DNA from 2 places in the Psychromonas sp. CNPT3 genome. Region 2 is predicted to be linked to the other one. Evidence: predicted binding sites of a transcription regulator. Region 2 holds the regulator's gene; the other holds the start of a gene.
The links. The regulator FliA, encoded in region 2, starts transcription of late flagellar genes. The targets are predictions, from matches to a motif close to CTAAAGNTNNNNNNNNNNNNGCCGATA.

Region 1 (4,852 bases), 1.4 Mb from region 2:
AATCAAACTGATCAAAGTCAAAACCCTTATTTTTACCCTCTTCAAAACGACTTTGATAAAGTGTCGATCTTGCTTTTTTTAAAATCAATTTCTTATGATGAAGTTCATCTTTGGATCGTGCATAGTCAATTATACTGTGAATATAATTGGCTAAATGGCAAGGATCGGGATAAAAGGATCTTCGACTTAAAAGTAATATCGCGTAATAGCTATTGAGCATGATTTTATATTCATGCATCTCTTTTGCTAATAGTGCCACTTCTTGGTGGCGCTCAATACTGTGATTGGTCATGTTCGCCGCCGCTGTCAAAGTTGATAGCGCTCTATTGTGATCGTTATTTTTTTTGTAAGCGCGCGCTAACCATTCATAGGCTTTAATTTGTAACGGGTGATGTAAGATAATATCTTCTAAAATAGCGATCGCTTCATTGAGTTTATTTTGTAAATAATAGGTTTTCCCTAAACGAATGCTGGTTTGTATTACGGCGCGTTTATTGACGAGTTTTTTTAATATTTTTTCGGCGTCACTGTATTGCTCTGTTTTAATATAAATATCGGCGAGTATATTTTGACATAGTGTGCTGTATTTTGATGTGCTTTTAATTTTTTCATGGCATAAAAGAATGGCTTGGGTAAGATTATTGTCTTTTATCGCGTTTAAAATACCCATTAACATATCTTTTTTATGGGTAGCTTTAGTGAGTCTATTGAGTAATTGCGTCGGTGAAAAAGGTTTTATTAAATAATCATCGGGCGCTTTTTCAATAGCGCTTAATACCATATCTTGGTTACTGTTGCCGGTAACAATAAAGCATAACGCAGACACTAGAATAAGATTGCTGTTACGTAAGTAGTCGAGTAATTGTATGCCATTTCTACCCGCCCCTAAATGATAGTCAATAAAATAAACATCAAAAAAGTCACGATGGGCACAGTCGATTGCACTATCAGCACTGTCCGCAAAGGTAATGCTTTTTGCGCCTTGATGGCTGATCATCGCTTTGAGCATGACTGAAAATTCTTTTTGGTCATCAACGATAAGAATTTTTTTATTTTGATAGTTAAACATTAGTTCCCTGCTAACGTTAATAAGGATGTTTAGATGTTAACAGTAGACAGGAGATGTAAATATGCAAAAATACGAAATATAACAAAAAAATATAACAATAAAACCTAATAATAAAATATATATAAAAGAAAAATGGTGAAAAAAAGAAGGGCATATTATGATATCTGTGATATCTGTGATATCTGTGATATCTGTGAGATCAAGATCATTGGTCAGGTACGAGACTTTAATTCATCTTCGTTGTGGCATGCTGTTATAAGAAATTAATGTAGAACAATTCTGTTAAAATTTTGGTTCTAAAAGTATCAACAGGTGGGTGTTTTTTAATTTCTTTTTTCGATGTTAAATTCTTTTTGTAAATCATTATAGCGTTGTCGATGGTCGGGAGATAAATGTGTATTACGTAATAAATTAAATTTTGCTTGGCATGCTTGAAGTTGCTCTTGGCGCTGATGTTTTTCTTTGCTTAAAAGCTGCTTTAGATATACTTGTATACTGTTTAAAAGAGCGCCGGAGTTTAAAGGCTCTAATTTGAGGGCGCGATTAAACGATTGTAATGCGTAAACATAATTACCATTTCTAAAGGCATCAATTCCTTCTTTATTATGCGCTTTAAATGCACTGATACGCATACTTAAATTATTTCCTGTGTGCTCTTCAATATTAGCCTGCATCGTAGGATCGATAATATCACGTCGATTAAGCTCATCTAAATAGGGTTTTACATCATCAAATTCACCAATATCAAGCAGAGAAAGTACACTTTCACAGAGTGTCGTGGTGTCTATTTCATTAATGACTTTGTCACTGTTATGTATTGTTTTTAAAATAAGACGTTTTGCTTTTAAATGCTCATTTAAAGAAAAGAATATTTTGGCTTGGCAAAGAAAATCAAACTGATTAAAGTCAAAATTATCATTTCTGCCTTCTTCAAAGCGGCTTTGATAAAGTGCTGAATTGACCATTTTTAATATTGATTTTTTATTATTGATATCATCAGTAAACTGCGCATAATCAATAATGCTGTGAATGTAATTTGCTAAGTAGCAAGGGTCAGGATAGAAAGAGTTTCGACTTAAATTTAATATAGCGTGGTGGCTATTGAGCATAATTTTATGCTCATGCATCTCTTTTGCTAATAGTGCCACTTCTTGGTGACGCTCAATACTGTGATTGGTCATATTGGCAGCAGTGCTTAGCGTCGACAGCGCTTTATTATAATCACCCTTTTTTTTATAAGCGCGTGCTAACCATTCATACGCTTTTATTTGTAAAGGGCGGTGTAAAACAATGTCTTGTAAAATAGCGATAGCTTCGCTGAGTTTATCTTGCAGGTAATAGGTTTGGCCTAAACTAATACTGGTTTGCATTAATGCACGTTTATTGACTAATTCTTTTAATATGCTTTCTGCTTCAGGGTATTGCTCAGTTGTAATATAAATATCGGCGAGCATATTTTTACAAAGGGTGGTGTATTTAGGTTCTTTTTCAATTTTTTCTTTGCATAAAAAGATGGCTTGTGCATAATTTTTACTTTTTAATGCTTTCAAAATATCCATTAACATGTCTTTTTTCTGCGCCGCTTTAGTGAGCCTATTAAGTAGTTGTGTGGGCGAGAAAGGTTTCATTAAATAATCATCAGGGGCTTTTTCTATGGCGGTTAGGACCATGCCTTTGGTGTTATCTCCGGTAATGATAAAGCATAAAGCATGCACTGGAATAAGATTTTTTTTACGTAGGTGATCAAGTAATTGTATGCCATTTTTTCCCGCGCCTAAATTATAATCAACGAGATAAATATCAAAAAGACGACGATGGGCACAGCGCATCGCACTGTCAGCAGTATCTGCGAAGGTGATACTTTTTGCACCTTGATTGGTCAGCATTGTTTTGAGCATAACGTGAAATGCTTTTTGATCATCAACGATAAGAATTTTTTTATTTTTATAGCTAAACATTATTTCCTTGCTCTCTTTATGAAGCATTCTTTATATTAACAGGAAACAACAGGGGATTGTTATAAGTAGGCTAGAGATATAAGAAAAAGACTTTTAAATTAATAAGATACAATTGATTTTGGCAAGAAATGGTGGAGGGGGGTGGATTCGAACCACCGAAGCTTACGCGGCAGATTTACAATCTGCTCCCTTTGGCCACTCGGGAACCCCTCCTTTATTACGCAACCGATAATATCAGATTATTTCTGATTGTGAAGCTTAAATAGTAAATAACTGTGAAAAACATTAAATAAAATCAGATTGTTGCCGATATATCTTCTGTGTTTAATAAATAATGAATCATAGTATGAATGTTGAGCAAAACGCACCGGCTTTATTAATTAATGAATGGCAATTGGGATCGCAATTAAATATTGCGCTAACAAGCGGTGCTCGACATAAATTTAATTTGTTATTGAGTTTGCTCTCGAGCGATGTCCGAGATTTCTCACAATTTAGTCTAGCGGACAATAAAGAAGATCCACTAAAAAAATTAGCATTACGAGATGCATTTTGTTTAAGTGAGCCTCAACCATTAGTTAATGAGGGGATCACATTAACACAGGCAAAAGCGTTAAATAGTGACGTGCAGGCACAACGCTTCAGCAGTATTCGTTTACGTTATTTACTGAATAATGAAGCCTTGCTATCGCGTCAACCATCAGCGGATATTAGCAGTGATGTGGTGGATAATTTGTCGTTACTGGCGCAGCGCCGTCTTGCGGGGAAAATGCCACTCGCGGGGGCGTTAAGCGCGGATGTAAGCGGTGGCGTGGATCATCAACTGATGCAGAACCTACAGGCAATGCAACTCAGTGGTCGGCCTATAAAAATACATGCACATTATTAATCCTATCATCTCACCTGCATCGAGCGTATAAAAGCGCCACGTTTCTCTTTATTGCGAGAGAAAATGCAACAAGCCTTATTTGTGACGCCTGATCTTGTATTTATTTTCTTTTATGCCTTTATTTAAACACCACGGTGCGATTAGCGTAAACAAACACTTTATCGTCAATGAGATGCTGTAACGCACGGCTTAACACTGATTTTTCAACATCTCTGCCCACTTTGATCAGGCTCTCTACGTTATGAGCATGATCAATATGCGCAATATCTTGCGTAATGATGGGCCCTTCATCTAAATTGTTATTTACAAAATGGGCGGTTGCACCAATGATCTTCACGCCTCTATCAAAGGCTTGTTGATACGGCCTCGCACCTATAAAAGCGGGTAAAAAAGAGTGATGGATATTAATTAATCTATTGGCATAAGCGCTGACAAATTTAGGGCTTAATATGCGCATGTATTTCGCTAAAATGACGAGATCTGGCTGATAAGGTGCAATACATTGCATTATTTTATCTTCGTGCTCTTCTCTTGATATCCCTTCATGACTAATGCAATGGTAAGGAATGTTAAATTTAGTCACTAAATCTTCTAATATCGTGTAATTACCTATCACGGCTGCGATTTCGACATCCATTGAGCCATAAGTACTCTTCATCAGAATATCACCCAAACAGTGCGCTTCTTTCGTCACTAATATCACAATACGTTTACGCTGCTGTGAGACTAATTGACGACTTGAGCCTTTAGGTAAATAAAAATCTAAATCTTCGAGTAAGGTGCAATTATCAAAACACCCCTCGAGCTCGGTGCGCATAAAAAAACGTTGGTGTTGATGATCTACAAATTCATTGTTTTTAATAATGTTAAGTTGGTTTTTTTGGCAGACATTTGTAATGTGAGCAATGAGGCCTTTACTGTCAGGACAATCCGTTA
Region 2 (4,852 bases):
TGGCTTAGTAAAGCGGGATTTTCAGATGACATTGCCGACCAATTAGCAAGTTATGTACCTGAAGATGCATCTGCGACAGAAGCGCACCAATATATGCGCACTTTGTTGCAAGATAAAATATATGTGGGTAATAATGAAATTTTATCGCAAGGCGGGGCTATCGCACTGCTTGGGCCAACGGGTGTGGGAAAAACCACCACCATCGCTAAGCTAGCAGCTCAATTTGCGATGAAATATGGCGCAGATCAAGTGGCGTTAATAACCACCGATACCTATCGGATCGGTGCGCATGAACAATTAGCAACTTACGGTAAAATAATGGGTTGTAGTGTCCGCGTCGCTAAAGATGCGGATGAATTATCAACAATATTATACCAATTTAGAGAAAAACGTTTGGTATTGATAGATACAGCAGGAATGGGGCAACGAGATATTCGTTTATCGGAGCAACTTGATACATTAATGCGTAATAATAGTGTTAATATTAAAAGCTATCTTGTGATATCTTCGACCTCACAACGACGCATTGTCGAAGAGGCCCTAGAGCATTTTAAAAGAATTCCGTTATCTGGTTGTATTTTAACCAAAATAGATGAAAGTATTGGCCTGGGTGAGGTGTTAAGTGTGATGATGCAGCATGCATTACCTATCGCTTATATGACAACGGGGCAACGCGTACCAGAAGATATTGAAATAGCAAATGTAGAGCGTTTAATCGCAAGTACTTTAGAGATGATGAAGCATCTCTTTGAAGATCAGCATCAGTGGTTTAGTAGCTTTGATGAATAGATAATTAATGATGATAATGAGTAGATTATGATTGCAGACCAAGCAAGTGGTTTAAGACGAATGAAACAAGGCCAAATTAAAGTCATTGCTGTCACCGGAGGAAAAGGCGGTGTAGGAAAAACAAATGTGACATTGAATATGGCGGTTTCCCTTGCTCAACGAGGTAAACGAGTGTTGGTGCTTGATGCCGATTTAGGTTTGGCAAATGTGGATGTTTTGTTGGGGATCCGCGTTACTAAGAATTTATCGCATGTTTTATCCGGAGAATGTACGCTTGATGAAGTGATCGTGACTGGCCCAAGTGGGGTGATGATAATTCCTGCAACCTCAGGATCACAATCTATGGTTGAGCTGAGTGATGTTGAGCATGCTGGCTTAATTCAAGCATTTAGCTCACTGCAGACGCCGATAGATATGCTATTAATTGATACCGCCGCCGGTATTTCTAATATGGTGGTGAGTTTTGCACAAGCTGCACAAGATGTGTTGATGGTTGTGTGTGATGAACCAACGTCCATCACAGATGCTTATGCACTGATCAAAATATTGAGTAAACAAAATGGCGTTTATCGCTTTAAAATCGTAGCCAATATGGTGCGCAGTTTACGTGAAGGACAAGATCTGTTTACTAAGTTAACGCGTGTAACGGATCGTTTCTTAGATGCATCCTTAGAGTTGGTCGCATGCATTCCGTTTGATGGGAATGTTCGTCAAGCGGTGCGCAAACAAAAAGTGGTTGTTGAAGCTTATCCTAAAACACCGGCTTCACTTGCATTTAAAGCATTAGCAAATCGGTCTTGTGATTGGCCTATCCCGCATCAGCCCGGTGGTCATTTAGAATTTTTCATCGAAAAATTATTACTAAATAATACAGACGAGCAACAATAAGTGAGCAGAGTGCAAGGTTATTACACGGATACAGCGGAGCTTATAGAAAAGCACACTGGATTAGTGCAAAAAATAGCCTATCATTTGATGGCGAGACTGCCAGCGAGTGTATTAGTTGATGATTTGTTGCAGTCTGGCATGATTGGTTTACTTGAAGCTGCACGTAATTTTGATGGCTCAAAAGGGGCCAGTTTTGAAACTTTTTCAGGGATCCGTATCCGAGGCGCAATGCTCGATGAAATGCGTCGAGGCGATTGGGTGCCTCGTTCTGTGCATAAAAACAGTCGCGAGATTAGTAATGCGATTAGTGCAGTGGAGAAGCGTAATGCTGGAGATGCGAAAGAAAGTGAAATAGCGTCACAGCTCGGCGTAACGTTAGCAAAATATCAACAAATGCTACGTGATGTTAATTGTGCGAAATTAGTTAACTACGAAGATTTAGGTGGTGCAGAAGCGACCTTTAGTAGTAGCGTTAATTCGGAGGTTGATCCAACCTTTAATTGTGTCAGTGAGAGTGAATATTCTGAACAATTATTGTTAATGATCAAACAATTGCCAGAGCGTGAAGCATTAGTATTATCATTGTATTATGATGAAGAACTAAATTTAAAAGAAATTGGCTTAGTGCTTGAACTCGGTGAGTCAAGGGTTAGCCAAATTCTCAGTCAGGCGTTACACCGCTTAAAAGCAAAAGCGCAGACTGTGTAGATTATAAGCAATATTTCAGCTAGGATAAGAGCTCGATCACAGTTGAGTTAAGAAGCTGAAATATCTGCGTTTATAATGGTGTGTTTTTATGATATGTATTTATATTTACTTTACGAGTGCAGAGTAGATAGTGGCAGTTTTTTTACTTAGGGGAATGTTTTGAACCGAAATATGAAAGTACTGATTGTTGATGATTTTTCAACAATGAGAAGAATAATTAAAAACTTATTAAGAGATCTAGGGTTCACGAATACCTTTGAAGCAGATGATGGCCATACGGCTCTACCGATGCTTAAAGATGGGGATTTTGAATTTGTAGTGACGGATTGGAACATGCCTATTATGCAAGGCATTGACCTTTTGAAAGAGATCCGCAAAGATCCTAAATTAAAACACCTTCCTGTTTTAATGGTAACAGCAGAAGCTAAGCGTGAACAGATCATAGAAGCTGCTCAAGCAGGCGTAAATGGTTATATTGTAAAACCTTTTACAGCGGGAACATTAAAAGAAAAACTCGATAAAGTTTTCCAACGATTAGGTTAAATACATGGCAAAGGAATTGATGCCACATCTTACTTTAGAGCAAGCTAGACAGTTAGTGCGTTATTTAGAAAATGAAGATGTTGCAAGTGCAAATGGAATTGTAGAATCGGCTAATGTGATACATGCTGAAACGGATGTTGTTTTTGATAAAGTTGGTGAGTTAACGCGTGAGTTACACGACGCTTTACAGGATTTTAGAAATGATACCCGTTTGATGGATCTGGCTGGAAAAGAGCTTCCGGAAGCAGAAAACCGTTTAAATTATGTGATTAAGATGACCGGCGAAGCTGCGAATACAACCATGGATGCTGTCGATGTTTGTCTTCCTATTGCGGACAAATTAGTCTCTGATTTAGAGAGTATATCTCCGAATTGGCAAGCATTAATGACGCGTCAGTTGGCACTTGGTGATTTTAAAAAATTATGTCATCAAGTCGAAGATTTACTGAAAGATTCAGAACAAGGTGCACTTAGTTTACGTGCTTCTTTGATGGATATTTTAATGGCTCAAGGTTTTCAGGATTTAACGGGACAAATTATTAGTCGCGTGATCTCGTTAGTACAAGAGATAGAGATAAAATTAGTACAGATATTAACGGTATGCTCTGCACCTGAAAATATCGTTGTTAAAGAAGAAACAGATCAGGCTGATATTAGTGCGGAAGGTCCAATTATTGATGCAAGTACCCGAGATGATGTGGTTAATGGGCAAGATGACGTTGATGATTTACTTTCTAGTTTAGGATTTTAAGGAAACAGAAAATGACATTTGAAGTAGATGAAGAGATCCTCCAGGACTTTTTAGTTGAAGCTGGAGAAATTTTAGAACTGTTATCTGAGCAATTAGTTGAACTAGAAAACAACCCCAATGATACTGAATTATTAAATGCTATTTTCCGTGGATTCCACACAGTAAAAGGGGGCGCTGGTTTCTTATCGCTCACCGAATTAGTCGAAACATGCCATGGGGCTGAAAATGTTTTTGACTGCTTACGTCAAAAACATCGCGAGGTGAACTCGTCTTTAATGGACACCATCTTAGCGGCCTTAGATGTTATCAATGAGCAATTTGACGCAGTGCAAACCGGTGATGTTGCTAATGCAGCGCCTCCAGAATTAGTGCAACAGTTACACCGCTTAAGTAGACCTGCCACTGAAGATGAGAGTGCTGAACCTGAAGCCACCGCGACGGAGTCTGTAGACACTCAGGGTAGTATTGATGATATTACTGAAAATGACTTTGATGCATTATTAAATGAATTACACGCCGAATCTGGCTCTAGCATTGAAGCTGCGGAAGCGAAGCCTGAAAATGCAGAAATTGGAGAAGATGAATTTGAATCATTACTTGATGAATTGCACGGTGTAGGGAAATCATTGCAAAATGCGGTAACAACGCCTGTTGCGCCATCAAATAGTAATGATATATCTGATGACGAATTTGAGTCAATGCTTGATGAACTCCATGGTAGTGGATCGCATAGCATAGCAAAACCAGCGCCAGCACCATTGACCTTCAGCACTGATGATATTTCTGATGATGAGTTTGAATCTTTATTAGATGAATTACACGGTGCAGGTAAAAGCGCTCAAAATACAACCGCGCCTGTCGCTGCCCCTGTCGCTGCCCCTGTAGAGCAAAAGAAAGAGCCAGTTGTTGTTAAAGAAGCGCCTAAAGCAACGCCTAAACCCGCGCCAGCTAAAGCGCCTCCAGCGAAAGCTAAAAAGACCGCCGTTGCTAAAGCGGAACCGACAGTACGTGTTGATACTGCGATCCTTGATGAAATCATGAACATGGTCGGTGAGTTAGTATTGGTACGTAATCGCTTAGTGAGTTTAGAGACAACCTCTGACAACGAAGAAATTTCTCGTGCTGTTGCTAACTTAGATATTGTTACTGGGGATTTACAAGGCTCGGTAATGA

Region 1: the regulator FliA is predicted to act here: its motif matches at 3,313-3,339, upstream of PCNPT3_RS13495 (VC2046/SO_2500 family protein).

What each region holds. Positions count from the first base shown of each region.
Region 1 covers NC_020802.1:774,698-779,549, forward strand. The annotation lists gene PCNPT3_RS03420 (response regulator) at 1-1,069, opposite strand, end outside; gene PCNPT3_RS03425 (tetratricopeptide repeat protein) at 1,393-3,027, opposite strand; tRNA gene PCNPT3_RS03430 (tRNA-Tyr) at 3,157-3,240, opposite strand; gene PCNPT3_RS13495 (VC2046/SO_2500 family protein) at 3,374-3,916, shown strand; gene purU (formyltetrahydrofolate deformylase) at 4,035-4,852, opposite strand, start outside.
Region 2 covers NC_020802.1:2,472,667-2,477,518, reverse strand. The annotation lists gene flhF (flagellar biosynthesis protein FlhF) at 1-789, shown strand, start outside; gene PCNPT3_RS10885 (MinD/ParA family protein) at 817-1,677, shown strand; gene PCNPT3_RS10880 (RNA polymerase sigma factor FliA) at 1,678-2,385, shown strand; gene cheY (chemotaxis response regulator CheY) at 2,545-2,928, shown strand; gene PCNPT3_RS10870 (protein phosphatase CheZ) at 2,933-3,679, shown strand; gene PCNPT3_RS10865 (chemotaxis protein CheA) at 3,691-4,852, shown strand, end outside.